Linked DNA regions of Pleurocapsa sp. PCC 7327. The protein of the gene in region 1 binds, or shares a complex with, the protein of each later gene. Links are inferred from orthologs where the notes say so. Each region holds a gene or a part of one and is shown on either strand. Other genes may lie near its edges. The genes, in order: pheT and pheS.

Region 1 (15,303 bases):
TACACCTGTCATTTAGGTGTCTATCGTCGAGAGTTAGTCAACGCGATCGGAGGCTTTAGACCCGGTTATGACGGTAGTCAGGACTACGATTTAGTTTTAAGATTAACAGAAAAAACCACAAATATTTTTCACATAGCTAAAACTCTATACCACTGGAGAATTCATCCTCAATCTGCTGCAAGTGTAGAGGATGTCAAACCATATGCTGTTGTCGCAGCAGAAAAAGCATTAGCAGATGCGCTTAAAAGAAGAGGCGAACCAGGGAAAGTTATACGAGCTAAACATCTTGTAGGAAAATACGCAATTCGATATGAGATAACTGACTATCAGCTTGTCAGTATCATTATTCCTACAAAAGACTTAGGCGAAACCTTGGATAGATGCCTGACCTCTATTTTTGCCAAGAGTATTTATCCAAATTACGAAGTAATTCTCATCGATAATGGCAGTCAGGAAGAATATACCGCTAAGGTAATTGCAAAGTGGCAAGAAAAGGAAACTAACAGGTTTAGTTGTTATCGACTTGATGTACCTTTTAATTTTTCCAAGATTAATAATTACGCTGTCGAGCGAGCCAAAGGAGACTATTTACTATTCTTAAACAATGATATCGAGGTCATTACTCCCGATTGGATTGAGGCAATGGTCGAACAAGCTCAAAGACCTTCTATTGGTGCTGTGGGAGTTTTACTCTTATATCCAGATAACACCGTTCAACATGCTGGTGTAGTCCTAGGTCTTGGGGGAGTTGCTGGTCACAGTCATAAATATTACTCGGCAAATTCATCTGGGTATTTCGATCGACTCTTAACTATCAATAATTATTCTGCTGTGACAGCAGCTTGTTTAATGTGCAGGCGCAAAGTTTTTGAAGCAGTTGGAGGTTTTGAGGAGCAACTAGCAGTTGCATTTAACGATGTTGACCTCTGCCTGAAAATACTTGAGAAGGGTTACAGGAATATCTATCTCCCCCATGTGAGGCTTTATCATTACGAGTCAAAGAGCAGAGGATATGAAGATACGCCACAAAAGCAAGTTAGATTCGTCCAAGAAATAGATTACATGAAAGAAAAATGGCAACGCCTTATAGAGTGCGATCCTTGCTACAATCCTAACTTGACCAGAAACTGCGAGGATTTCAGCATAGATGTGTAATCAATACATCAATTAAAAATCTTTCGATACTTATCAGCGAATTTAATTTTTTTTTTCTGATGAATAAATGTCATAGCAACGAATATTTTACCAATGCAAATTGTTGCTATTTTTCAAAAACTCGATCGCCTAAAATATCTCTCGGCACGGCAAGGAACGCGAAGACTATTAAGATATCTCTATCAACGTGCGATATCTAATGTTAAGTCAAGAAGAGATTATCAAAAATGGATAAAGCAAAATTGCCTCACAAATGAAGATATTGCAGCAGCCAGAGTAGAAATAGAAACATGGCAACTACGACCCAAATTTTCTGTAATAATGCCCGTCTACAATGTAGAGGCAAAATGGTTAAAAAAAGCTATTGACTCTGTTCGCAAGCAAATCTATCCCAATTGGGAATTATGTATTGCTGATGACGCTTCTTCAAAACCTCACATTCGCGAAATCCTCACTCATTATACTCAAATTGATGAACGAATAAAAGTTACATTTCGCATAGAAAATGGACAAATTTCAGCCGCTAGTAACTCAGCATTAGAGTTAACAACTGGAGATTACATTGCTCTTTTAGACCATGATGATGAATTAACAATTGATGCTCTATTTGAAAACGCTAAGTTAATTAATCAACATCCAGACGCAGATTTTATTTACAGCGACGAAGATAAAATAGATGCTCGCGGCAACCGTTTTAATCCAGTTTTCAAACCGGATTGGTCGCCGGAGTATTTTTATTCCACAATGTATACTTGTCATCTCGGTGTCGTTAGAACTAGCCTTATTCGGAAAATTGGCGGTTTTCGCAGCGAATATGATGGCTCGCAAGATTACGACCTAATATTGCGAATTGTAGAAAAGACCAACAATATCTACCATATTCCCAAAATTCTCTATCACTGGCGTAATATAACCGTTTCTGCTGCGTCTGGTTCGTTAGCAAAACCGTGGGCATTTGCAGCTGGAAAAAAAGCTTTAGAAGCGATGCTAGAACGCAGTTTGTATCAGGGACGCGTAAAGGAAACAGCCAATCCAGGTATTTATAGAGTACGACGGGATATTATCGGACATCCTCTAGTAAGCATTATCATTTCTAGTACTGGGAAAATAATAGATACTCCTTCCGGTTCCCGGTGTTTATTGGAAAATTGCATCGATAGTATCGAGCAGTTGAGTAGCTATCGCAACTATGAAATTATTGTGGTTGATGGATGCGAGCTTCCAGAGTCCGCGCTAGAAACAATCTCATCTGCAAATTCATTTCTAGTGCGCTGTACCGAACTGTTTAACTTCTCTATAGGAATTAACCAAGGCGCAGCTAAAGCCAAAGGGGAATTTTTGCTGTTACTAAACGATGATACCGAGATTATAACCCCAGACTGGTTAGAGTCGATGTTGGAGTTGGCACAACAGAAAGAAATTGGCGCAGTCGGGGCAAAACTTTTATCTCCTGATGGCTACATAAGGCATACAGGAATAATTCTTCTCGAAGGAAATCCTTGCTATGCTTTCTATGGATTTGACAGCGCTCATTCAGGATACCATTGTTCCAATATTGTTAACAGAAACTACTTAGCTGTTACGGGTGCTTGTTTGATGATGCGACGCGAACTATTTCAACAGTTGGGAGGGATGGATGAGAATTTTCCTCTTGACTACAACGATGTCGATTTATGTTTAGCTGCTCATCAAGCAGGCTATCGCAATGTAGTTACCCCTTATGCCCAACTCATTTGTTATACATCGACTAGCAGTAAAAATCGTTTAAAAACTGGCGAGTTGGAGCAATTAAAAACTAAATGGAAACACTATTTAAATGGTTTGACGCGAGATCCCTATTACAATCCCAATCTATCTAAGCGCGTTTCGAATTTCGAAATGTTTTAAATGTATGAAAAAGAATCATATCCAACTTAGAGAATGTTTGAAAAGTATAGTTTTTGTCATGCCCAACGTAGCCCTTCACTCCGTTCGAGGGTAAACTCCGCTACGTGAAGCATCTCAGTTTCAACGAAAAATTGGGGAAAAATTGGGATTGTTTGCTTCATTTGATTGCACTCACAATGACAAATTCTACTGATCTTGGACTTGCCAAATATCCTCTTATTTATGCGATCCGATGCCCGCACTTTATTTTTTAACAGTTAATTATCATTCAACTGAATTAGTAGATAATTTAATTCAATCTATTTCTAGATATAAAAATATCCCGTACCAGATTGTTATTGTTAATAACTCTCCAGAAAATAAATCTATTTATTTTATAAAAAATAAATATCTATTTATTTTAGATTCTCCTAAAAATTTGGGTTTCGGTGGCGCTTGTAACTTAGGATTAAATTGGATTTATACTCAAAATCCGAAGGCAATTGTTTGGATAATTAATCCAGATGCTTGTCTATTAGAAAATAATTTCAAGAAACTCATTCAATTTTTTAATAATTATTCAGAAGTTTCAATTTTTGGGACTATTATCTACAATGCTGTCAAGAAAATCTGGTTTGCTGGCGGTCGTTTTATTCCTGCGACTGGCGCAATTTTTACAGAAGATCTGGTATCAAATACAGACTCAGCTTATGTGCCTTGCGATTGGGTTTCGGGCTGTAGTTTAATAATTAATCTTCGCAACTTTAGCGAATGTCCTCAATTCGATTCTGCTTACTTTCTCTACTATGAAGATTTTGACTTTTGTAGACGCTATGCTAATCAAGGACATTTAGTTGCAGTTACAAAACAATTTAGCGTAATTCATCAACCTTCTTCAATTACCGATCGCAATCCTTTTCAGAAAATTAAACATAGTACCTATAGTTATTTATTAACCTTAGAAAGATATACAAACAAGCTATTTTTTATTCTCAGATTAATTCGGCTTACTTTTAATGCTTCTGTTTTGATATTTATTAAACCGAAAAAAGCCTTAGGTAAAGTAGCTGGGATATTGAATTATTTCATGCGATCGCATAGGGTTTCGTTATAAGATGATAAACGGCACTCTCTTTTTTTAAAAGATTAAAAATAAAATATGAGCGATTTATTAGTAAATTTAGCCGTTGTTTTTTCAAAGCCCACAGGAATAAGTAATTATGCAAGAAACCTTTTTCTATATTTAAAAAACCTTAACTCTACTTTATTAACCCCTCAAAAATACTCTGAATTTAACTGCTACCTCATCCCCGATAATTTGTCTCCCGCTTACGGAACAAAAGGGCATTTTCGTCGCCTTCTGTGGACTCAGTTTCATTTGCCGCCAATCTATAAAAAACTACAATCTAAACTATTATTTTCCCCAATCCCAGAAGCTCCTATTTATACTGACTGTCATTTTATCGTAATGGTTCACGATCTGATTCCATTACGCTTTCTTAAGCGTTTTTCTCCCCTAACTCCCTATTTCCGTTACTACATCCCTCAAGTTCTCGATCGCGCCGAACATATCATTTGCAATTCTGTAGCCACTGCTAAAGACATTACTGAGTTTTACCGGATTTCCTCAGCGAAAATTACGCCGATCCTTCTCGCCTACGACGCAAATCATTTTCGGAAACTAAATATGCCTAGTAAGGATGAGCAACCGCCTTACTTTCTCTATCTCGGTCGTCACGATCCTTACAAAAATTTACACCGTCTCATCGATGCTTTTGCGAAAATTCCCGATCGCGACTGTCAACTCTGGCTAGCAGGACCGCCTGACAAACGCTATACGCCAAAACTGCAAGCGCAAGTGGAGGCGCTGAGTTTGCGCGATCGCGTCAAATTCCTCGATTACGTTCCCTACGAACAGCTACCAATCTTACTGAATCAAGCGTTAGCGTTAGTTTTTCCTTCGCTTTGGGAAGGATTTGGGCTTCCAGTACTCGAAGCGATGGGTTGCGGCACTCCCGTTATTACGTCCAATCTCTCCTCTTTACCGGAAGTAGCTGGAGATGCAGCACTGTTAATCGATCCCTACAACGTTGAGGAGATTACGGCAGCGATGGCAAGCGTGGCAGAGGATTCTGGATTGCGATCGCGCTTGAGTACACTGAGTCTAGAAAGAGCCAGCCAATTTAGCTGGGCAAAAACGGGACGAGCAACTGTAGAAGTTCTTCAGAGATATCTTTAAGATCGAAATTATCGTAACGGTTCCATAAAACTGAGATCTTGCATCATTCTCAACAACTGCTCTTGTAATGAATTTCCTGTCCGAGCGAAAAAGTCTTCTAAAGAAGACCCGATAGGAATTTCAGTCGATTTTAATCGAGTTGGGCTTTGAGCCTAGAACTTTAGTTAGGCGCACACTTCCAAGTTCAGGGAGTTGAAAGAAATGATTTCACATCAAGACCATCAAACTGCTTTGCCAATCAAGCGCGATCTCGCGTTAATCTATGCTTTCTCTTTCTTTATTGCCATACTCATGGCGACTGTATCTGTCGCTGGGCTTCTATACCGCACCACCATTTATCCAACGGAAGAGTTGCTTCGGGCGTTCGTATCCAATGATATGGTCAATCTTTTCGTCGGGTTACCAATTCTACTTGGCTCAATGTGGTTAACATGGCGTGGCAAACTGGTTGGGCTACTCTGTTGGCCAGGTGCGCTCTTCTTCGTGTTATACAACTACATAATCTATGCCTTCAAGCTAGTATGTTATTCATTGCTTTGATAATCTTTTTGCTGTTACAGCCATTCTTAACCACTGCTCCATTCGTAATAACCGATGTTATGGTGGTCTTTACTATGGGGCTGATTTGCTTCGTTCCGTTTGCGCTCTTTGTGCGTGGAGTTGTGGCAAAGCGTGCATAAACAGTTGTATCCGGTTTCAGGTGCGAGTCTCGCGTTCGGTGAATGCGCCTAACACTGGGTTGCAGGGTTGCAGGCGACGTTACTCCGCTACGCTCCGCAACGCGCCCGAACCCGGCCGTTCTGGGCGTTGATGCCAAAGGTACAAGATCTCAGATGACAGAGATGGTTGATTGCCCTCACCCCCAACCCCTCTCCCAATTTGGGAGAGGGGAGAAGGATGTCGATCGCGACTAATGAAAATTGGTATTAACTCCGAAGCAAGACGTTGAATCGTTCCACTAACGCCTCTCGGATTTTGTTGTGGACGGGTTCGACTTCCGCGTCAGTGAGAGTGCGATCGCTGGATCGATACGCCAAACTAAAGGCTAAACTCCGCTGCCCATCCGGCACATTTTCGCCGCGATATTCATCGAATAGTTCGACCTTATCTAATAAACCGCCAGCCGCTTTTTTCATTGCCATCTCTAGCTCGACAACCGATACTTTTACCGGAGAAAAGAAAGCCAAATCTCGTTCGAGAGCGGGATAGGTCGAATAGGGACGGAAGCGAGGAGTCTGCAAGTCTTCGCGAGCAAGCGCTTCTAGCAAAACGCTACAACTCATCTCAAAAGCATAAACAGCATCGAGCAAACCGCGTTGCTGCCTGAGTTGGGGATGCAGTTGTCCGAACGTTCCCAGACGCTTGCCGCCCCACCACAAAGAAGCAGTACGCCCTGGGTGCAGGCGAGCGTCTTTTCGATCGGGTTGGTATTCTACCGCTAAACCCAGGCGAGCGAAGACGCTTTCTAATATGCCTTTGGCTTCATACCAAGTCATGGGCGCTGGTTTGCCGCTTCGGCTCCAGCGCCCTTCGCTCATCAGATCGCCGCCGAGGATTCCGGCAATTGAGTCGGCTTCCCGCACACCATCTTCGGATCTCGAGAAGATGCGACCGATTTCAAAAGCATTCAACGCCCCATTGCCCTGAGACTGGTTGTACTCGAAGGCATCGATCAGTCCGTCCAGTAAATTCGTCCGCAAGGCAGAATACTCGACAAAGAGAGGATTGGCGAGGACGACCTCATCTTTTTCTGGCTTGACGAGAGAATACTGAACCACTTCGGTCAGTCCCACGGCTCGGAAAGCCTCTCTTAGCTGCCGTTGCGCCCGATCTTCAAAAGAAAGACCGCCCGGTTCGGTTTTATCGGGAAGCTTATCGATAAAGCGATCGTAACCGAACAGGCGAGCGACCTCTTCAATCAAGTCGATTTCCCTTTCCAAATCCCGACAGCGGTGGGGAGGAACCGTAACCGTCCAAACTTTGTCTTTTGTGGAGACGAGTTCTAGCTGACAGCCCAAATCGGTCAGAATTCGCTCGACATCTTCGGCTTCGATTTGACCGATCGCATTGTCTCGTTTAACAGCACCCAAAACCTGATGAACGCGAGCGAGACGCAGTTGGATCGACTGACTCTTTGTATTCTCGCGCCCATCGGCGATGGTTTGAGCGATGGGCGTACCGCCTGCTAACTCGACAATCAGCGCGATCGCTCTGTGACAGGCGATGTCTAATTCGGCTTGGTTAACGCCTCGTTCGTAACGGGCTGAAGACTCGGTACGCAAGCTTTGAGCGCGAGAAGAACGGCGCGTCGCCACGGGATCGAATAAGGCGGCTTCTAGAATAATATTCTGGGTTCCTGGATGAACTTCTGTCTCTTCTCCACCCATGACTCCCGCCAAGGCAATGGGGCGATCGTTAGCTGTAATCAATAAATTTTGCGGTTTGAGCGAGCGAGTTTGACCGTCTAGGGTTTTTAGCGATTCGTTCTCCCTGGCAAAGCGCACCCCAATAGTGAGGCTATCTCCGCCGGCAAGGGCTTGGGTGCGATCGCGATCGAAGGCATGTAGCGGTTGTCCCCATTCCAGAAGAATATAGTTAGTCGCATCAACTACATTATTAATCGGTCGCACGCCTGCGGCTTGCAGTCGCCGTTGCAACCATTCGGGAGAGGTGGCAATTTTTACCCCTTCGATGACGGTGCCGATGTAAGCAGGACAAGCTTGTTTGTCGGCAACTTTGAGGCTGAGAATTCCATCTCCTGCTGGAATAGAAATCGGAGAAACTTTGGGAAGGTGTAGCGAAGCCCCCGTCAAGGCGGCGACTTCCCGCGCGACTCCTACCATGCTTAAGGCATCGGCGCGGTTAGCTGTCGGGGAAATATCGATAATGACATCATCTAACCCCAGCAAGGGGCGAACGTCGCCGCCTAATTTTAGATTTTCTTGGGAGAAAATATGAATGCCTGCCGACTCTTTTTCTAAGCCCAACTCAGCTAGAGAGCAAATCATCCCTTCCGAACGAACTCCCCGCAGTTTAGTCGGGCGAATCTTTAGGTCAACCGCAGGTAAATAGGTGTTGACTGTCGCGACTGGGACGTAAATATCTGCCCGTGCGTTGGGCGCGCCGCAGACGATGTTTAAGGGAGTTGGTTGACCGATATCTACCTGACAGACGCTCAATTTATCGGCGTTTGGATGGGGTTGGCGTTCGACTATTTTGCCGATGACAACGCCATCGGCTAATTGACGGCGATCTTCAATTTCTTCTACTTCTAAGCCAGCAATGGTTAGCGTTTCGGCTAACTCCTCAGGAGCGAGAGTGACATCTACTAATTCCCGCAGCCAGTTGACAGAAATCCGCATCGATTCGTTGCTTTTACTTACCTCAGCTTGACTATTTTACCCGATCGCGTAATTTTCATCCGGTCGTTTTCTTTTCCAGTCCTGGATTGCCTTAAATAATAGCGCCCATATTTCGAGTATGCCACAATTGAGTGATGGCACTTCGGGAAGCAATCGAGATCGAGAAGTTTATCTATATGCTAGTTTTTGTCATCCCCCTCAAGAGTCCGCAAGTTTCAAGGTCTTGGGAGCGCGTCTGCCAGTTATTTGAGAGAACTGTCAGATCGGCGTGCAATCAAACTTCGCCTAATTTTCACGTTATCGTTGTCTGCCACGAAAAACCAAACATTGAATTCACTCACCCGAAAATTACCTATCTTGAAGTCGATTTTCCCTTACCTAAAGAAACTAATCCAGTCGCGAGAGGAGATACCGATAAAGGACGAAAAATTTTAAAAGGTTTGATTTATGCCGCGCAGTTTTCTCCTTCTCATACAATGGCGGTTGATGCTGACGATTGCGTCAACCAGCATTTAGCTGAATTTGTCGAGCAGTACCCTCAAAACAATGGTTGGTATGTTTCTAGGGGATATAAATATCAAGAAAATACTTCCTATGTTTATTTAACAAGAAAGAATTTTTATCGAATGTGCGGAACGAGTAATATTTTAAGATATGATTTGAATTTTTTACCAGAAAATCCCGAATACAATCGAGGTTATGGCTACTATAAATATTACATTCTTCACGCTAGAGTTCGCGACGTTTTAACAGAAAAAGGAATGCCGCTTGCTCCCTTACCTTTTGCGGGCGCGATCTATATATTAGGATACGGAGATAACGTCTATGGCAACGCCAAGAATTTTTCCTTTAATTTTTTCAATCGTAGAAAATTAACGAAATCGATACGAGAAGAATTTTGTTTATCTAGTATCGTCTAGTCTAACTGAGATATATTAGAGATTTTTTTAATAAATTCCTAAAAGGATATCCCTCAAGCAAGACTATGGTTAGAGCAAAAAAACTAAAACTCAAAACCTCTCAAGTATTTACAGAACTTTTTGGCGATCTCAGGGAAACTAGAGAAAAACCCCTCGATCTCAAAGAGAAACTAGCCGAGAAACGAAAAGCTAAAGAGGAGCGCAAAAAACTTTTGGGGATCGTTGGGATTGCGATCGCTTTTGCGATCGTTGTCGGTCTGCCATTGGTGCTGCTAGTAGGAACGAGACCTGCCGCGATCGTGGCTACGGGAATTCCCTCCTTGCTTTTATGCTATAACTATCCTCGTTTAGCCCTCTGGGTATTTCTCATCTACATGCCCTTTAGCGGAACCATCACCTATTGGATAGGGGGAGGAAATGCTCTATTTCAGTTGAGTAAAGATGCAATTTACGTTCCTGCTCTTATTGCTTTGGTCGTGCAGTGCAAGCGCAAGCGACTGCCGATCCTAATTCCCAAACAATTATTGCCTACCCTGGGCCTCCTGTTATTTAGCTGCTTGCTCACCTTATTTTTGGTCAACGGCATGCAGGAATTGCTTCCTTACTGCCAGGATTTGGGACCAAACGAGCGATATGCCCTGGATGCGGCAGGCAACTATATCTTAAACGAGAGGGGGTTGGTGGTTCTAAACCCCTGCAAAGAAGGAAGTCCTTTTTTCCAGGGAGTTTTGGGACTTAAGGTGCTACTCGGTTATGTGCCGCTTATCTTTTGCACCTACTATCTCATCAACGACAAAAAGAAGCTACTGCTTCTCGGTCGCATTCTCGTCATGCTGGCGATTGCCTGTTGCCTTCTGGGGCTGGCACAATATTGGATGTTGAAAACGGGGCGGTGCGTTGGAACGAGAAATTTGATGGGAAACGATCTCTTCAAACCGACCGTCGAGGCTAAATGTTTAGTCGGTGGCGCTCTCCTCTACAGCCCGCAAGTGGGACAGATTCGCTTGCCGGGAACTTTTGTGTCTCCCTGGCATTGGGCTTGGTTTTTAGTTGCCAATGCGGGCATCTGCTTTGCGACTGCGTTTAGCGATACCTCTTTCATTTGGCGGGCAGCTGGTTTGACGGGGATGGGATTGGTGTTTGTCAATGCCGTAGTCAGCGGTCAACGTCTGGCACTGGCAGCAGTTCCAGTCTTGATTGCAGTTTTGCTCGTTCTTACCGGACAGATAGCCAATTTGAAGCGATTTATTCCGATTGGCGTGGGACTTACGCTCGTTTTATTTCTCTTTTTCTCTTTCTTGAACCCAGATTTTATCCAGGAGAGGATTGACAGTTTTGTCGGTCGTTGGAATACCTCGCCTCCTCAGCAATTTATTCAGCAGCAATTTCAATATGCTCTAGCCAACCAAACAGGAATTTTAGGCAGGGGATTAGGCAAAGCGACTAACTCTACGCGCGTTTTCGGTCCGGTATCGCTAGTAGAAACTTTTCATCCCAAACTGCTCTTTGAAATCGGATGGCCCGGACTGATTGCGTTTATGATTTTTATTACCCACTTGACGATACTCTCTTTTAAGAGCTATCGTTCTGTACGCGATCGCGCTTTGTACAGTTTTGGTTCCAGTTTCTGGGTTTTCATGTTAATTATCGGCTATTTTCCCTACTGGTATCCCCTAGATACCGACCCGGTAGCAGTGTATTACTGGTTGTTTGCCGGAGTGCTGTTCAAATTGCCAGAAATCGATAAACAAGAACGAGAAAAATTGAAAGCTGTCAAAGGGAAAAATTCTTCCCGCAGCAAAAACAAAAAGTCGAACCTACGTAAAAAGAAACTTTCTGCTGCCTAGAACAGCTACTTTATATAATTCAGATGGTTTTTCCTTCAATCTCCATCATTATTCCAACTTATCGGCGAGAAGAACCTCTCCAAGAAACGCTAGAGGACGTTCTCAAACAAGACTATTCTGCCTTTGAAGTTCTGGTTATCGATCAAACGCCAACTCATACCCCCACCGTTGAAGCTTATTTAGAACAACTGGCAGAAAGTGGAAAGATTCGCTGGTTTCGCGTCAATTGGGCGAGTTTGCCGGGGGCAAGAAACTACGGCGTGCGGCGAGCGACTGGAGAGATTATTCTGTTTATCGATGACGATGTAAAGCTACCAGAGGGATATTTACAAGCTCACGCGCGTAATTACCAAGAACGTCCAGAAATTGGGGCAGTCGCAGGACGAGTTTTCGATCGCATGAAATTAGCCGATTCCCAAAAGATAAATCCCAAAGATTCGCCCTACAGCATTGATTATTTGCCGCCTCAAGCAATGGATCCCGGCATTGCTTGGTATTACATCGATTTAGTTCATACCGTGAAACCGCAGCGCGTCATTTCTACCAGAGGCTGTAACATGTCCTTCCGACGAGATATTTTTACCGAACGCGGCATCTGGTTTGACGAACGGTTTCGAGGAAGTGCGGTGAGAGAAGAGTCGGACTTTTGCTTGCGACTGCGGCAGACGGGCTATCATATCTGGTACGACCCAGAAGCTTATCTAGTACATTTAGGGGAAGAAACGGGCGGCTGTCACGATATCAACACGCGATCGCTCCAATACCAGCTTACTTTTTATCACAATCATTTCCTTATGGCGCTCAAAAATCTTACACCCGTCCAACAATTGCGCCTCTACGCCAAACTTTTTGACTGTCACGTTCTCGGCAATCCCCCTTGTAACAAAGGTGGTTCTCCTATTAAAATTCTCACAAGAGGGATTTTCTATAGTTTAGGCTTTCTTGATGCCCTCAGTACCTTGGTAAAATCGCTGTGGGAAAACGGACAAATTTACTCTCGTCAGGATTTAGAAGGATCGGCAGTACCAGTCACCCAGCAAGCAAAAGTTTAATATGATCGAAGGAAACAACTGTACGATCGACCGAGCCGCCAGCGGCAAGCTCATTTTTGCAGGCACCCTGCTGATTGCAGCGGTCTTCTCACCACTACCACTTGCTGCGCAGATCTCGAACATAGACATCCCATACATGGCATTCTATGACCATCAAGGTACTTATGCCTCCACAATTGGCATCGGTACTTCGGCAGCACAAGCGCTTACTGAAGTCAGTCCACAAACCATTTCGGCTCAGAGATTGACTGGGGAGACTCTGCCAGCTAGCGCCCTGAGCTTTCGCTACTCACCACAGGTCACAATGCAAGTGCGCGATCGAATTGCTGAGCAGTTTGCAGCACAGTCTCCCGAACAGGCTGTACAGATTCGTTGCGAGTTCGCGCAGGCTGATGTTGTCGGCGAATTTCGCCGTTTAATCCAACGCTATGGTTACGATCCTGATAACCTTGCCCACAATATGGCTGCTTTCTTGATTTTGCAGTGGGAAGTGCTTACCGAAACGCAGGCGCAACCGCCTCAGATGAAGGGCGCGGCAGAACAGGTTGCGGAGGCGTTGCTCGCTGGCTCACTGCTGCATGGCATGAGCGATGCTGACAAGCAAACCGTCGCCGATTCAATGGCATACCAGGCGCTGATGTCGGTGCTTGTGTTCAACGATCTCAAGCAGCGCGGTGACAGTACCGGCATAGCACGGCTGCGCGAAGGCATCATTCGCAGTGCGCGCGAGCTGGGCTGGGACTTCAATCGCATCGAACTTACTAGCCGTGGCTTTGTCGCCGCACGCTAATCCATGATGTTGATTGATTGACTTGATAAATCTTCTCTAAGACAGGCGATCGAGGGTGCGATATTGAATCGCTTCTGCTAAGTGGTGGCTCTTTAAAGCTTCCTCCCCTGCTAAATCGGCAATCGTGCGCGAGACTTTCAAAATACGATCCATTGCCCTGGCAGACAGTCCCAATTTGCGAATAGCGGCTTCTAACAAGTTGCGACTGGGATCGTCTAACTGGCAAAAACGCCGCAGATGAGACGATCGCATTTCGGCATTGCAGCGGACTGCCGGATCGTCTTTCAATCGATGCTGGGCGCGATCGCGAGCTGCGATCGCCCTCTCTCTGACCGTTTGGGAATTTTCTCCCGTTTCTCGTCCGGTCATTTCTTCGGGTTTGAGTCGATTAACCGCTACTTGCAGGTCGATTCGATCCATCAAAGGTCCTGAAAGCTTTGCCCAATATTGCTCGCGCGCGCGGGCAGAACAGGTACAAGGCTGAACCGAATCGCCAAAATAACCGCAGGGACAGGGATTGGTACTTGCCACTAGGGTAAATTGCGCCGGAAACGAAACCGATTGACGAGTTCTCGAAATACTGACGTATCCATCCTCTAGGGGCTGGCGCAGGAATTCCAACACATTGCGCTTGAACTCGGTTAGTTCGTCGAGGAATAACACGCCTCTGTGTGCCAGGGAGATCTCGCCTGGACGGGGAAAGCTCCCGCCGCCGACTAAAGAAGGTCCAGAAGCGGAGTGATGGGGACTGCGAAAGGGACGTTCTCTAATCAGAGACCCTTTATCTTTGAGCAATCCTGCCACCGAATGAATTTGGGAGACTTCAAGGGCTTCGGTAAAACTCAGGGGAGGTAAAATACCGGGCAAACGCTTAGCGAGCATCGTTTTTCCGCTTCCGGGAGGCCCGACAAAAATAAGATTGTGTCCGCCTGCGGCTGCGATTTCGAGGGCGCGACGCGCGTGAGTCTGTCCTTTGACATCTGCTAAGTCTGAAATGAGTTGGGGGGCGCGATCGAATTCCGCTTTAGCATCGAAGGCGACTGGCTTATAGTTCTCCGGTTGACTGAGAAAGTCTGCTACTTCATAGAGATTTCTAAATCCATAAACCGCGATTCCTTTGACTACGGCAGCTTCTTGGGCGTTATCGGCAGGGACGATTAAACCTTGAATGCCCATCTTTTGGGCGGCGGCAGCAATGGGTAAAACGCCTGCTACGGGGCGTAAGCTACCATCGAGAGAAACTTCGCCAAGAAAAAGATAATCCTCCAACAGTTGGGCGTTGGCTTGTTCGGAAGCGGCTAAAATCCCGATGCTGATGGGTAAATCGAAGATCGGTCCTTCTTTGCGCAAGTCGGCAGGGGCGAGATTAACCACAATTTTGCGGACTGGAAAAGCAAATCCCGCATTTTTGATCGCGGATTTGACTCTCTCCTTAGATTCTTGAACCGCTGCGTCGGGTAAACCCACTAGCGCGATCCCTGGCAGTCCTCCAGAAACATCGACTTCTACCGCTACTTTAACCGCGTCGATCCCAACGATTGACGCACTCCAAACCCTTGCTAACATGTAATTTCCACTCGATTGCTTGTCTGTATAGTCTTAGTATTCCCCCAAACAAGCGCAGATTATGCGTCTAACGCTGTAGATTCGCGCCAGCTTGCCACCTCGGTTCTCCCGACTCATAGGCACCAATGTTGGGGGCTTTACCGACAAAATCGTCGGTCAACCCAGAGATAGGGATACCTTTATCGATCGCAGAGGAACCTGGAGGTAACACCACCTTGGTTCGGAAAATAGAGTCGCGAAACGGCGACCACCCCAGGACAGGATCGGTACCAGAAATCGTTACGTCCTCATTGTTGTAGGACGCAAAGGTTATCGGTGCTGCTTGCGTTCCCGAAACGGCAGGGCGAACCGTCTCCCGATAGATTCCAGCTCTTATCAGGCAAGCTTGACCCGGTTTCGTAATGTCGGCGCACTATTTCATATTCAGCAGGAGCCAATTGCGCATCGCCGATTTCGCTGTCAACGATCGCCAAGACAGTCGATAAGGTTGGAAGAATTCTTATATC
Region 2 (14,956 bases), 840 kb from region 1 along the record:
GTTAAAGGACTTTATTATTTATTACAAGTTAAACCAAAATGATTTACTGTATCCCTTGGCAGGATTTAAAGAGAATCGGCTTAGAACAAGTTGCGAGGAGTTTCCTACCAGGTTGCTCAAAGTGCCAACAAGCAGTAAGGTGACAGAAAATAAAATGAATTGATAAATAAGGATAACAAACCCCAGTGGCAATAGTAGAAAATTCTCTTATAGTTGGTTCGCTCGCCTGGTTTTATCGAGAAGTTGTCCCAAATCGAGAAAGCGATAAGCCACCCGTCTTGTTGCTGCATGGTTTACCCGCTCAAAGTTATACCTGGCGCAAAGTTATGCCAGCTTTAGCCGAATATGGATTTAGAGCGATCGCGCCTGATTGGATTGGTTCTGGTTTTTCGGCTAAACCAGAAAAACGAGATTTTGCTTATACCCCAAATGCCTATCTAGAAACACTCTCTGCTTTTATTCAATCTTTAGCCATTAACAAGTTTTCCCTCGTCGTTCAGGGATTTCTCGCTTCGGTTGGTTTGCAGTACGCTTTGCGCAATTCAGACGCGATCGATCGCTTAGTTATCATTAATACTCCTTTGTTCCCTACAGCTAAATTACCCTGGAAAATGCAACAGTGGGGACTGCCTCTGATTGGAGATATGTTAACTCAAGATCCCCTATTGGTCGATCGCACTTTGGAGGGAGGAAGCGGATTTGTCATTGCTGATAAGGATTTAGATATCTACCGCCAACCCTTTCTCAAAAGTTCTGCGGCAGGACGCGCTTTAGTGGCTACAATCAAAAACTTAAAACTTTCCGAAACCCTAGCAGAGGTGGAATCTGGCTTTTCTAGTTGGGAAAAACCCACCCTAATGATCTGGGGAATGGCAGATCCCTGGCTTTCTGTTGAAGATGCCCAAAAGTTAGCCAATTCTAAACCAAATGTAGAATTGGCTAAGCTAGAGGAAGCCAAACATTATCCTCAAGAACATTGGTCAAAAGAAGTTGGAGGTGAAATTGCTAACTTTTTACGCCGTCAGGTAGTTTGACTATTCGGTTAACCCAGGCATAAATGAAATTAAAATCTAACTTGGCTACCAGAAGCCATCCAACCATGACAGTGTAGATTTTGTACAACAGAAACCATGTCTCGCTCTCGTCCCTATCAACCTTTGTTGCTCCGAATCCTTCACGGTTTTAATGCTTTCATTGCTGTTTTGGCAATTATTACCTCATTTTGGGTCTACAATACCTACGACGGTCGTTTGATTCGGATTCCGCTACCCAAAATTAACGACATTATCAGCATTCACGGCACATTTGGTTTAACTTTTCTGTTGATTATGCCTGCCTTGGCAATCTACAGTTTTCATTGGGGTCAAAAACGTTTAGTTCAAGCCGACTCGTTGGCAAAACTGACGCAGGTAGGTAAACCCATTTGGTGGTACACTCTTCATCGAATAGTCAATACCTTAATGTTAATTGCAGCTACTTTTGCTCTCATCACGGGAAGACAGATGAAGGAAGAATGGCTTCCTGCTGGAGAATTACATCATATTTGGTATCAACTACATCTGTTGGGATGGGGAATTTTAACCTGTTGTCTCTTCATCCACCTACTCATGTCAGTTAAGGTTGGCGGAATCGCGCTAATCGTATCGATGTTTGAGTGGCAGCATAAACCAGAAGATTCGCCTCGCCTGTGGTGGCAAAAAGTCCGTTCTCTCTTACATCGCGAGAAACCATAAAATCGATGAAGCAAAGGAATTTAATTCTTATAGGGGTAGAAATTTTGGTGATGGCAGGGATTGTTTTTGCCTTTGTTTCCCCTTTGTTTTCTCCTTCAGAAACAGAAGATGAAACATCATCTCGCATCCGCGCGATCGCTCTTAAAATAAATACAAAATCATCTATCCACTCTTGATAATTCCTTAACTGGATTTAAGATCGTGTCCGATGTTGATAGAACGGAAATATTAGCAACTAACGAGGCTTTTTATCAAGCTTTTGAGAAAAAAGATATTAAGGCAATGAGCCTAGTCTGGTGGCAAGGCGGTAGTCTGTGCATTCATCCCGGCGGTAACGTGTTAAAGGGTTGGGAAGAAGTCCGTCACTCTTGGGAGCAAATTTTTCGCCATACTGACTATCTAGAAATTGGTATCGAGTTAGTCAATATAGAAATAGGCTCTCAAATTGCTTATGTCGTTCTTATTGAAACCATACTGCAAGTTAGCCGGGGCAGATCGTTTCAAGCTCAATCGACAGCAACTAATATTTTTGAGAAAATGGCTCAAAAATGGTATTTAGTTCACCATCATGGCAGTCCGATTATGCGTTGAGTAGAGACGCGAGCGCACTCCTACGACTATCATTATACAGCTAGGCTAGATCGTACAAGCTAAATTCCTCGCGAATGGCTGGCGTTAGAATTCGATGATCCAAAAAAGCTTTAAGTCGCAAAATTCGACTTTTAATCGAGATTTTTGGGTTTTGAGCTTGTCCGTAAAGAAGATTTTCTCCATGTTTAATGTAAACCGCACCAGCAAAAGGGAGGGTATCGAGAATTTTTCCTCTTTTTTCTAAAGTATTTTTGATTTCTCTGTGACGATAATATTTATAGATATGCCAGGTTAATTCTTCTTCTGTAAACTGTTCGGGAAGATCGTATAAGTCAGTTTTAATAATGGTACTGGTACCGCAGTAGCGCTCGAATCCTTTTCGCATAATTTTTATGTATTTACTGCCGTCTTTATACCAGTAACCTCTTCTAATTAACCAGCCATTTTCTTGAAGGCGATCGCCGACAAATTTAGCTAAATGTTTACTAACGCAGTCATCTGCATCGACAATCATGACATGAGACGCATCGAGTTTTCGAGCATGATTTAGTCCTCTTAAAACTTTACGTTCTCTATCAAAATCTTTAGATTCTAGATCGGCTCCTGGTAGGGGAAAATCAACTTCAATGTAAGTAATATGAGGATGGCTAAATTGAATCTGGGGTTTTTCGTTACAGACAACAATCACTTGGAAATTTGATGAAGTCTGATTGCAAACCGAACGAATGCTTCTTTCAAATAACTTAGAAATTGCTTCCCACGAACTCGATACTTTAGGACTCTTGAGAGGAATAATAAAAGCTAACATAGTTATTGCGATTTTATTTAGCTAACGTTCTAGAAATTTTTTGAGCCGCTTTTTGCCAAAAACGGTTCACTTTCGTCAGCAAACTAGGGGGGATTAATCTTGCTGGTCTTAGCTCTGGTTGCTTGAGAAAGCGATAGTATAAGAAGATATCTTTGTAACGAATATCTGCATCTTCTCCCCGACACAAACGAGCAAAATCGCTAGAAGAATAATTCATATAATGAATGCGATGAATGGGTTTTAATCCCTGTTCGTTATAGAGAACATTATCGATATTGACAAAAGGATCTTTATCGGCACAGTTCCCCGTTCTATCTTTGCCATCGGGAGAAAGAGTAAAGTTATAAAGCGGGCGATCGCAGCGAAAGGTTAGATAATTAAACAAAAAAACATCATCCCACCAACCGAGTCCATTAATCCATTCAACTTCTTTATGTTCGATTAGTTTTTCTTTAAGTTCTAAAAGTTCTTGAGGCGAAAAAAAACCTGCTTTAGAAGCAAAAAAACTGGCATCGTGAATTTTAGGTCGAATATCTGCCTCTCGATAGGACGTTGAGGCTTCAATTAGGGAAATATTTAAAGCTGCTACGGAAGTGGCTTTTTTATGTTCCCAGTCGTCAAAGACAAAATCATATTCTTGTAATTTTTTAAATACGCCATCTACTGGCTTCATTGCTAAGTTATCGGCTTCATAGAAAACAAATTCATCAAAATCGCCGTCAAAAGCCACAAATTTTCGCTGTAGATGGCTATTATACCATCTCGGACGGTTTATTTTGCTCTCTTTCGCTCTCGAATGTGCGTTCCAAACCTCACGAGCAAAATCTTCCCATCGTTGAATAGATTCTTGTTTTTCAAACAGGATAAGGTTGGGTCGATTTTTTATCTCTTGTTTGACCTTTTCGAGGCGATCGTCGTAAGGAATTATACAAATTGGCAGATCGGAACTGACATTGGCTTCAATACTATTAATCAGAGCCACCAGTTGATCGTACACGACATCATTTGCTAAGGTATAAATTCCCTTGGAAGGCATTGAAAAAACTCCTAACTTAGCTAAGCGATCGCAATTTGCGATTATAGACCGTAGTATGGTTTAATCGAGCAGGCTATATTTAAATATACATATCTAGAATTAATGCTATGCCCCAGATAGCTGCTATTATTTGTACCCACAATCGAGAGAATTACTTAGGAGCAGCCATTGATAGTTTACTCGCTCAAGAGTGCAACGATTTTGAAGTATTAGTAGTCGATAATGGCTCTACCGATCGCACCAAAGAGGTCATAGAATCGCGCCTTTCCCATCCTCGATTGAAATACGTCTACGAACCCGTTCTCGGTTTGTCCGTCGCCCGCAATACAGGCGCCAGAGAAACGTCCGCACCGATTCTTGCCTACCTCGATGACGATGCTGAGGCAAGTTCCCAATGGCTGAGGGTACTAATAGAAGCCTACCATAGCAATGAAAAACTGGCGATCGCAGGCGGTAAAGTCACCTTAATTTGGTCTGGCGGCATCATCCCTCCCAAGTGGATTTCTCCTGACATGGCAGCGGGACTGGGTGCCTACGACCTCGGCGATCGCGTCGTCTACATTGACAAACCTAGCTTAACTCCCAGAGGATTAAATTATTCCCTTCGACGTACATTTCTCGAACAAATGGGCGGTTTTGATGCTAACTTGGGGCGAATAGGCAAAAAATTGCTATCCAACGAAGAATTATATATGACAGAATTAGCCCTCCAACACGGTTGGCAAGTTGCCTATCTTCCCGATGCCCTCGTCGCGCACAACGTCGCGCCAGAACGCTTAAAACCGGACTGGTTTTGGCAACGCAGTTGGTGGCAAGGCGTGAGCGAATGCTATCGAGAAGAAGTGGCGGGGCGCACGGGAATCGCTCAACTCGGACGCGGCGGAGAACGTTTGCTCCGTGGGCTGTACAAAGCTTTGAAGTATATTAATGACCCCGCCGCGCGCTTTGACAATCTCGCCTATGCCTACGGACAAATCGGTTATCTTACTGAAGTTATTAAAGTGATGTTAGGCGGGAAATCTAGTTCTTAGTTTTTTGTTAGTAGATAGTGGTTAGTAGGAAGAAAACACCTAGCGACTAACTACTATCTACTAATTAGCATCTTCTAATTACTAGCTAATAACTTACTAGCTAATAACTAATGACTAATGACTAAAAAAGCATTAATTTGTGGTGTATCGGGACAAGATGGAGCTTATTTAGCACAGCTGCTCTTAAATAAAGGCTATATCGTCTGCGGAACCTCGCGAGATGCTCAAATGTCCTCTTTTAGAAATCTGGCGCGTCTGGGAATCCGCGAGCAAGTAAAATTAGAATCCATGTCGCTCAATGATTTTCGCAGCGTCTTGCAAGTGCTGATGAAAATTGAGCCAGACGAGGTATACAACCTAGCGGGGCAGAGTTCAGTCGGTCTTTCTTTCGAGCAACCCGTAGAAACCCTGGAAAGTATCGCCACGGGAACCTTAAATCTTCTGGAGGCAATTCGCTTTACAGGTGCGCCGATCAAACTCTACAATGCGGGTTCTAGTGAATGCTTTGGGGATATCGGCGATTGCCCTGCCGATGAAACGACTCCCTTTCGTCCCAGAAGTCCCTATGCGGTAGCAAAAGCGGCTGCTTTTTGGGAAGTGGCCAACTACCGCGAAGCTTACGGAATCTTTGCCTGTTCCGGCATTCTTTTCAATCACGAATCTCCCTTGCGTCCCCAGCGATTTGTCACGCAAAAAATTATTGCCGCCGTCACTCGGATAGCCAAAGGAAGTAACGAACAACTTCATCTGGGCAATATTTCGATCGAACGCGATTGGGGATGGGCGCCGGAATACGTAGAAGCGATGCATTTAATGTTACAGCAAGACAAACCTGACGATTACGCGATCGCCACTGGAGAAAGTTACTCGCTAGAAGCATTCGTCGCTGAGGCGTTTGCTTGTGTTGGATTGGACTGGCGCGATCGTGTTATTACGGATTCTAGCTTATTGCGACCTACCGATTTAGCCATTAGTCGAGGCAACCCCGCTAAAGCCAAAAAACACTTAGGTTGGCAAGCTCAATATAAAATGCCCGATGTCGTCCGCATGATGGTAGAAGCGAAAATGAACGATGATGATGTGAGGGAATGACGAGGGGATGGGGAGAACCGGGAGTGTGGGGAGTGTGGGAAGAGGAGGAGACAATTAACGACTAACCATTGTACGGGCGGGTTTTGTGCGGTAAGCGTAGATAAATCTCTCGCGTTTTTAGATAAACTCGCCCCTACGACTACTTCCCAATGACCAATAACAAAAGACAAATGACAGATGACAAATGATAAACAACAATGAACATTCTAACGATCTGCTCTACCTTCCCCTACCCCCCAACGCGAGGAGGAACGCAAGGAAGGACGTTTAATTTACTCAAGACGCTTACTCAAAACCATGCCGTCACGCTGATTACCCAACGATCGCAAGACGTAACGGAAGAAATAGAGGCATTGCGTCAGTATGTCAAGGAGTTAGTAGTCTTTCCCCGTCCAACTGAGCTAGAAGCAGGAATACCTGCAAAAATAAAGCGATTTGGTCAATTTTTGCTGAGAGGAACGCCGCCTAACGTTCTCTTTCTCTACTGCGAGGAAATCCAAAAATGGATCGATAAAGCAGTCGCAGCTGAAAAATTTGAGGTAATTACCTGCGAACACAGCGTCAATGAAATCTATATCCGTCCGGAGTGGAAAAAACAGGTACGAACAATACTTAATATCCACAGTTCCGTCTACCGAACTTGTAAAAATCAACTCGAAACGGGAACGTCGGATAACGAATGGCGCGATCGCCTGTACTTGCCTTTACTACGCCGCTACGAACGGCAAACCCTACGCAAGTTTTCTCGCGTTGTCGTTACAACCGACGAAGACGAACAGCAGATGAAAGCCTTTGCACCAGAAGCAGAGATAATTTTAATTCCCAATGGAGTCGATTTAGAAACCTTTCCTTACCGAAAAGCCGATCCTGGCGGACATAATTTAGTTTTTGTCGGCGGCTTGGATTATTTTGTCAATATTGATGCGGCTTGCTTTTTTAGTCTAGAAGTTTTGCCCGTCGTGCAACAAAAATACCCGGATGCGACTCTAACTTTAGTTGGTTCCAAACCTTCCCCAGAAGTACAAGCTTTAGCCAAACGTCCTGGAATTACGGTAACGGGTCGCGTTCCTTCCGTTGCCGAGTATTTACATAAAGCTACCGTGGCAGTTATTCCCTTGCGCACGGGGTTTGGCATGAAATTCAAAACCCTAGAATCGATGGCGGCAGGAGTGCCGGTGGTCGCTAGCGATCGCGGTTTGGAAGGCTTAGAAGTCGATCGCCCGAATGTCCCTTTACGTGCCTTGCGTGCCAACCGCGTCGAAGACTATGTAGAGGCGATTAGTCGTCTGTTTGAAGATACTCGATTGCGAGAAACTTTATCTCGTAACGGACGAGAATTAATCGAGCAAGAATACACTTGGGAACGACTGGGAAAGAGTTACGAGCAAGTCCTCACAAACTGATGACCCTCAACCTTTGACTGCACCTGCCGTCAATCCTTGAACGATTCGGCGTTGGAAAAGCAATACTAATACGACTAAAGGAAACGTTCCTAAAACAGTAGCAGCAGCGATCGCTCCATAGGGAATTTCAAAGACGGTAGTACTGCCCAATTGAGCCGTTGCCACTGGAATTGTTTTCATGCTTTCGCGAGTGATAAACGTTAGCGCAAAAATATATTCATTCCAAGCAAAAATAAACGTGAGAATTCCTGTAGTTATCAGTGCGGGAATTGTCATTGGCAGCACGATATTTAATAACATAGGAATTGTTTTATAACCATCTACCTTAGCTGCATCTTCTAAATCTTTTGGAAGTTGTTGAAAAAAACTTCGCATTACTAAAATAGTTAAAGGCAAATTAATTGCCGTGTAGGGAATAATCAAGGCTAAATAATTATTTCCTAAGCCGATCGCGCGAATAATTTCTAACAGTCCTAAAAACAGTAAAACGTAGGGAAAAAGCGTAATGATAAGAACGCTTGTGAGAATAATCTGCTTGCCTGGAAGCCGCAATCTTGCTAATGAATAAGCAGCAGGCGAACCGATTGCCAAACATAAAAGAGTTGAGAGAATTGAGACTAAAGCACTGTTTAAAATGTAAAATAAAAACGGACGGCGACTAAATAATTCACTATAATGTTTTAGCGTAATTCGAGTCGGAAAGTAGACATTAGGAACCGCTGAAATCTCTTGATTGACTTTGATAGAAGTTAGAAATTGCCAGAGAATGGGGCTAAGACAAAAGATAACCACGAGTGCAACACAAACCCAAAGAATCGGATTTTCAAACATATTCTCTAATTTTTTTATCTTCATTCTTCTGAACTCCTAACCAAACAATTCAGAATTTACAGCGCAAATAATTGCTGACTAATCGCTCCTCGTTCTGACTTTTGCCAGCAAAAAAGCTGTAAGAGCTACAGCTGCTATTAGCAATAAAAATGTCACGACAACCAAAGCCGACCCATAACCAAAATCTAGATAGCGCATTACCGTTGCATAGATATAAATAGAAACGGTTTCTGTCGCACCTCCAGGACCGCCACCCGTCATCACCTGTACCAAATCGAAAATCCCGAAAGCTTGAGCAAAGCGAAATAACATCGCAATGAGAATTTGCGGCATAATTAAAGGTAAGGTAATCTGACGGAAACTTTGCCAAGAATTTGCCCCATCAATGGCATAAGCTTCATAAAGATCCTGGGGAATAGATTGCAGTCCAGCTAAGAGAATAACGCTAATAAAAGGAGTCGTTTTCCAGACATCGGCAATAATCAGCGATACCATTGCTAAGGTCGGATCTCCCAGCCAATTGATCCCTTCATCAATCAACCCCAAACGTTGCAAGAGATCGTTAACCACTCCATACTGGTCGTTGAAAATCCAAGCCCAAGCCAACCCCATGATAGCTGTCGGCAGTGCCCAAGGAAGAATGGCAATCGTGCGGACAATTCCTCGTCCTCTAAAAGACTGATTTAAAATTAGGGCAATCCCCATTCCTAAAATAAGTTCTAGGACAACGCTAATAACGGTAAAAACAGCAGTATTTCCCATACTTTGCCAGAAGCGTCCATCCCCTACCATCCGCACATAATTATCGAATCCTGCAAAAACTGGCTGTAGCTGCGTGCCTAGATTTTGGGTAAATAAACTTAACCAAAAAGCGCGTCCGATGGGATAAATAAAAACTAACGCCAGAATTAATAATGCTGGGATGACCATTAACCATCCCGTGTTTTTTTCCTGGCGTTCGATATTGCTTGTGCCCATTAGCAATTTTTGATGGTTAAGAATAGACCTGTTTTACTGTATAAAAATTTTAGTTAAAAAAAAGAGCAGAGCATAGAAAAAGACTCCAGAACGTCTCTCCTACCCCCCGCCCTCGCTTAAGTTGATGGCTTTCTACTCGTCTTCTAAACTTATTTCCTCGTCGTCACTGGTTGACGAAGCAAAACTAACAGCTCCGATATCGAGTTTTTCGCGGACTTGCTGCTCGACTTTGTTGGCAATTTCCGGGTTTTCTTCCAAATATTTAACGGCATTATCCCGTCCTTGGGCGATATTTTCTCCGTTATAGCTGTACCAAGCTCCTTTGCGGTTGACGACGTTAGTTTGTTCGGCTAAATCGATCAAACAGCCAACTCTAGATATTCCTTTACCGAAGATAATGTCAAATTCTGCGATGCGGAAAGGAGGCGCAACTTTATTCTTGGCGACCTTGACTTTCACTCGGTTTCCGTATTCTCCTTCGTTGCCTTTTTTGAGGGTTTGAATGCGACGAATATCCAACCGAACGGAGGCATAAAACTTAAGTGCCGTTCCTCCCGTGGTCACTTCTGGGTTGCCATAGGTTACGCCAATTTTCTGGCGTAGCTGGTTGAGGAAAATAACCGTACAGCCAGATTTACTGATATTACCAGCAATTTTCCGCAGGGCTTTACTCATCAGACGAGCTTGCAAGCCTACCTGATTGTCGCCCATTTCTCCTTCGATTTCTGCTCTGGGGACTAGCGCCGCCACGGAGTCAACTACAATAATATCGACAACGGTCGATCGCACTAATTGATCGACAATTTCTAGAGCGACTTCTCCCGTATCTGGTTGAGAGATTAACAGATTCTGAATGTCCACGCCCAAAGCTTCTGAGTAGGTGGGATCGAGAGCGTGTTCTGCATCGACAAAGGCGGCAACGCCGCCAGCTTTTTGCACTTCTGCGATCGCGTGGAGTGCCAGGGTTGTTTTCCCAGAACTTTCTGGTCCATAAATCTCAATGACGCGACCTTTTGGCAAACCGCCTCCCAAGGCTAGATCTAACGTGAGCGAGCCGCTAGAGATCGTCTCGACTCGCATCTGAGACGCATCTCCCAAGCGCATGATCGAACCTTTGCCAAAATTGCGTTCGATTTGATTGAGTACTAAGCTTAGTGCTTTTTCTTTATCGGGATTGTTAGTAATAGCAGCCATTAACGCCTCAAGAAGTCTTTATTCGCTTTTTCAATAGTACAAAAGTATCTATCTAGTTTAGCTTGTTTTCTGCTGGCACTTCACTCAATGTGTAGATTTATTATGAGTCGCTCGCCTGCAATAGAAATTCATCATGCCAGCCAGAATTCCATTTTAGTCTGGCTAGGGAACAGTTACCAGTTATTTGATTTTAGATTTGAGATTTTGGATTGGGGATTAGTCAAAAGCCCTTTGTTAGTGGTTAGTGGTTAGTGGTTAGTCGTTAATTGTCTCTCCACCCTCCCACTCTCCCAAACTCCCCGTCTCCCTGTCTTCTAACCTAGATCTTCTTCCTTCTTCAGCGAGCTATTTGCCAAATTTTGACAATTTTATCTTCGGCTCCGCTGTAGAGATATTTTCCGTCGGGACTGAAGGCAAGGGCTAAGACCCATCCCCGATGTCCTTTGAGAGTCGTCAATAGCTGACCCGTGGCGAGATCCCAAAGGGTAATCGTTCCCTCTTTATTGGCTGTAGCAACCGTTCGACCGTCTGGGGAAATTGCGATCGCGTTCAAATCTAAGCGCGCTCCTCTCATAGAGAATAATTCCTCGCCGCTGTCAAATTGCCAGACTTTAACCAGATTCCTTACTGCCGCTACGATTTTCTGTCCGTCGGGCGTAATCGCCACGTCGTAGATATAGCCGGGCTGTTGGGAGGACGTTTTTAGCAATTGCAGCGATCGCGCGTCCCAAAGCTTAATGGTACGATCCTCTCCAATAGAGCCAGTGACAAAGAATCGTCCGTCGGGACTGAAAGCAACGGTTGTTTCTGGACCGACTTTTTCCCCCAGGGTTTTGAGCAAATCTTCTGATTCGAGGTTCCAAATTCGGATAGTGCGATCGCCGCCACTAACGCTAACCAGCATTTTGTTGTCGGGACTGAAGGCAAGCGTGCTTATCTTGCTAACATGACCTCGCAAAGTCGCCTTTTGAGTTCCATCCTTCACGCGAAAAACGGCTATTTCTTCGCCAGCGGCAGCAGCCATGCTTTGACCATCAGAACTAATCGCGAGAGAGTTAGGCGTAGCGGGGAAAGTTTTCGTGTAGATTTCCTTTAACTCGTTGAGAGCAATGGCAGCGATCTTTCCGTCCCCAGAAGCAACTAAAAGAGTTTGTCCGTCGGGACTGACAGCCAAAGAAGTAATTGCTCCAGCAAATTCTTTGATTTCTCTAACATTGACTGGCGATTTTTGCAACTGGGCAAGGAGAGAGGATTTTCCCTCTTGAGGCATTGCTTTAGAAGCCAAAAATGAGAAGCCGACTGCCGTCATCAGGCTAGTGCTAACTAGCAAAGCAATTAAAGAGTTTTTTGGCATCGATATCCTGTCGGTTGTTTGCGTCTATCTATTCATCCCATCTCGTTAAGTTCGATCGCTGCTACAGCACGCGGAAGATAAAAGGATAACGAAAAGCCTTGTCGGGATCGCCGATGACTTTGACGATCGCAATAATCGGCAAAATCCAGGTGAGCAGGATAAATATAGGAACTAAAGGCAGCAGTAGATACCCGATCAAAAGCGCAGTCAGGACGGCATAGATTGCTCCATAAAACCAAATATTTAAGTGGAAGTTGAGGGCTTCTTTGGCATTTTCTCTAATAACTGAGTCGTCGGAAACAAACAGAATCGCGATCGGAATGCCAATAGACACGAGTAGAGCGCTAAAGAAAATCGAACCGTGGCATAGTGCCGACAGTAGCCTTCGTTTGCCCGAAAGTGAAGTATCGTTCATGAGATTAGCTCCGTTACTGGTAACTGAATTAAAATTGTCGCAAAAAGCGCAAATCGCTATTATAAAGGCGGCGAATATCGTCGATTTGGTGCAACACCATGGCAAACCGTTCTACGCCCAGACCCGCAGCAAATCCAGTATAGATCTCCGGATCGTACCCAACTGCTTTGAGGACGTTAGGATCGACCATGCCGCACCCCATCACTTCCAGCCATTTTCCTTGCCACTGTACGTCTACTTCCGCCGACGGTTCGGTGAAAGGGAAATAGCTTGCCCGAAAACGTACGGGCAATTCCGCCCCAAACATCTGCCGGATGAATTCCTTAATCGTTCCTTTCAGGTCGTTGAAAGTCAACCCGCGATCGACTGCCAATAGTTCGACCTGATGGAAAACAGCCGAGTGAGTTGCATCTACCGTATCTCGACGATAAACTCGACCGGGTGCGACGATACGAATCGGCGGTTCGTGGGTTTCCATGTAGCGAATCTGTACCGACGAGGTATGGGTACGCAGCAAATTGCCGTCGGGAAGATAGAATGTATCCTGCATGTCCCGCGCTGGGTGATCGGCTGGGGTGTTGAGCGCCTCGAAGTTGTAGTAATCTGTCTCGACATGGGGTCCGGTAGCGACCTTGTAACCCAAACCGACGAAAATATCTAAAACGCGATCGATAGTGCCGTTGAGAGGGTGAATTCGACCCAGAGGACGACCGACTCCAGGCATTGTGACATCAAGGGTTTCGGCTTCCAGCTGCGCCTGAATTTGGGCGGCTTGCAAATCTTGGCGCTGGCGTTCTAATTGTTCTTGTAAACTTTCTTTGACCTCATTTGCCAGCGCGCCAATGCGCGGTCGGTCTTCTGGGCTTAATTTGCCCATCTCCCGTAGGATTTGGGAAAGTTTTCCCTTTTTACCAAGGTAATCGATCCTCAGTTGTTCCAATTGAGCGAGGGTTGTCACCTGCGCGATCGCAACTTTTGCCTCTTGCTGGAGCGAGTGAAGTTCGCTTTCTATTTGGCTTATAGATGTGATGGTCATGCTGATAATGGGTTTGGCTATCGATCTAGCTGGCTAATCCCAGTTTACCTAATAGCGATCGCTCGTCAGTATTGGAAAATGGAAATACGGTAGAAATTGGAATTCAATTGCTTAACCCGATCGCCCATGACAAAACCTCTCAGACTTCTGATCAGTAACGACGATGGGATTTTTTCGCTTGGCGTGCGGACGCTGGCAAATACTTTGGCACAAGTGGGACACGATGTCACTGTTGTTTGTCCCGATCGCGAGCGATCGGCAACGGGTCACGGTTTAACGTTACACCATCCGATTCGAGCTGAAGTTATCGACTCGGTTTTTCATAGCGCCGTTATCGCTTGGTCTTGTTCGGGCACGCCTGCCGATTGCGTCAAATTCGCTCTCAGTGCCGTTCTCAACACTCGCCCCGATTTTATCCTTTCTGGCATCAACCACGGTTCCAATCTGGGTACCGATATCCTTTACTCCGGGACGGTATCGGCGGCGATGGAAGGCACTATCGAGGGAATTCCCAGCATTGCTATCAGTTTAGCTTCTCCTACGTTTCGCGAGTTCCAACCCTCGGCTGATTTTGCGGTTACTTTGCTCGAACGCTTAACCCAACGCCCCTTACCCCAGGCAACCTTGCTTAATGTTAACGTACCCCCTGTCAAAGCTGAGGAAATTGCTGGGGTTGCGATCGCGCGTCAAGGGTTGCGCCGTTATATCGAAAATTTTGAAAAGCGATTAGATCCGCGCGGAAAAAGTTATTATTGGTTAGCTGGCGAAGTTATTGAAGAGTTGGAACAACCCGAACACTTTCATTTACCCTCTGACATTCCTACCGACGTACAAGCAATTCGGAAAAACTATATTACAATTACCCCTTTGCAATATAATCTTACCGATGTTTGGGGAGTCGAACATTTATATACAATTGGCGGTTTTAACCTATAAATCCCAATTAATTGCCAAATAACGAATAAAATTTGTGATATTCTAAGCAAGCGTCGATTTTTCTAAGTTATATGTCCTCCTTCAGATTTAATCCAGAAAACGAACTCGATGACGAAGAAAAAGTGACCTTAACTGATGAAGAAGGTCGAACTTTAAAATGTTATGTTGAGAATTCTCTCGATCGAGAAGACACCACCTATGTACTTCTCATGCCCGTCGATACGCCTATTGTTATTCTTGCCTGGGATAAGGAGAAAGACGAAGAATTTTCAGACGCTATCCTCATAGAAGATAGCGAAGAAATCGAACAAGTTTTTGCCGATGCCAAAGCCGTCTTGGCAGAATTAGAGCTGACCCTTAAAAATACCGCCTATACCCTAACTGCTAGCGGAGAATTACCTCCTTTAGAAGACGAAGAAGTAATTACTTTAGAGATTGAAGCGGAAGAGGAAGAATTGCAGTTTTTAGCAAGCTTCTATTCGCAGGATCAAAGATACTCGATTTATACCCCTCTTTCT

Evidence for each region.
Region 2: the proteins of pheT (region 1) and pheS are in contact, whole or in part, in a crystal structure (PDB 6P24), measured with the Escherichia coli proteins. The link is inferred for Pleurocapsa sp. PCC 7327 from one-to-one orthologs.

The regions. Positions count from the first base shown.
Region 1 is NC_019689.1:25,522-40,824, reverse strand. What follows is about bases 5,905-9,014. They hold pheT (phenylalanine--tRNA ligase subunit beta), read right to left. Parts: upstream 8,623-9,014; coding sequence 6,187-8,622; downstream 5,905-6,186. Other genes in these bases: PLE7327_RS00145 (hypothetical protein), read left to right, coding at 8,757-9,014. In the rest of the region: PLE7327_RS00175 (glycosyltransferase), read left to right, coding at 1-1,155; PLE7327_RS00170 (glycosyltransferase), read left to right, coding at 1,249-3,042; PLE7327_RS00165 (glycosyltransferase family 2 protein), read left to right, coding at 3,275-4,135; PLE7327_RS00160 (glycosyltransferase family 1 protein), read left to right, coding at 4,181-5,260; more of PLE7327_RS00145, read left to right, coding at 9,015-9,542; hormogonium polysaccharide biosynthesis protein HpsL, read left to right, coding at 9,608-11,389; hormogonium polysaccharide biosynthesis glycosyltransferase HpsN, read left to right, coding at 11,413-12,441; PLE7327_RS00130 (DUF6683 family protein), read left to right, coding at 12,443-13,231; PLE7327_RS00125 (YifB family Mg chelatase-like AAA ATPase), read right to left, coding at 13,268-14,797; PLE7327_RS24630 (hypothetical protein), read right to left, coding at 14,865-15,011; PLE7327_RS24150 (hypothetical protein), read right to left, coding at 15,085-15,234.
Region 2 is NC_019689.1:857,006-871,961, forward strand. The notes cover bases 11,499-14,261. They hold pheS (phenylalanine--tRNA ligase subunit alpha), read right to left. Parts: upstream 13,503-14,261; coding sequence 12,495-13,502; downstream 11,499-12,494. Other genes in these bases: PLE7327_RS03845 (WD40 repeat domain-containing protein), read right to left, coding at 11,499-12,051; PLE7327_RS03850 (DUF4870 domain-containing protein), read right to left, coding at 12,113-12,466; surE (5'/3'-nucleotidase SurE), read left to right, coding at 13,629-14,261. Outside these bases: PLE7327_RS03790 (alpha/beta fold hydrolase), read left to right, coding at 186-1,034; PLE7327_RS03795 (cytochrome b/b6 domain-containing protein), read left to right, coding at 1,131-1,733; PLE7327_RS24710 (hypothetical protein), read left to right, coding at 1,739-1,909; PLE7327_RS03800 (nuclear transport factor 2 family protein), read left to right, coding at 1,935-2,324; PLE7327_RS03805 (glycosyltransferase family A protein), read right to left, coding at 2,365-3,132; PLE7327_RS03810 (Npun_R2821/Npun_R2822 family protein), read right to left, coding at 3,146-4,168; PLE7327_RS03815 (glycosyltransferase family 2 protein), read left to right, coding at 4,276-5,199; PLE7327_RS03820 (GDP-mannose 4,6-dehydratase), read left to right, coding at 5,317-6,291; PLE7327_RS03825 (glycosyltransferase family 4 protein), read left to right, coding at 6,489-7,694; PLE7327_RS03830 (carbohydrate ABC transporter permease), read right to left, coding at 7,701-8,549; PLE7327_RS03835 (carbohydrate ABC transporter permease), read right to left, coding at 8,604-9,503; recombinase RecA, read right to left, coding at 9,636-10,697; more of PLE7327_RS03845, read right to left, coding at 11,035-11,498; more of surE, read left to right, coding at 14,262-14,438; PLE7327_RS03865 (DUF3727 domain-containing protein), read left to right, coding at 14,510-14,956.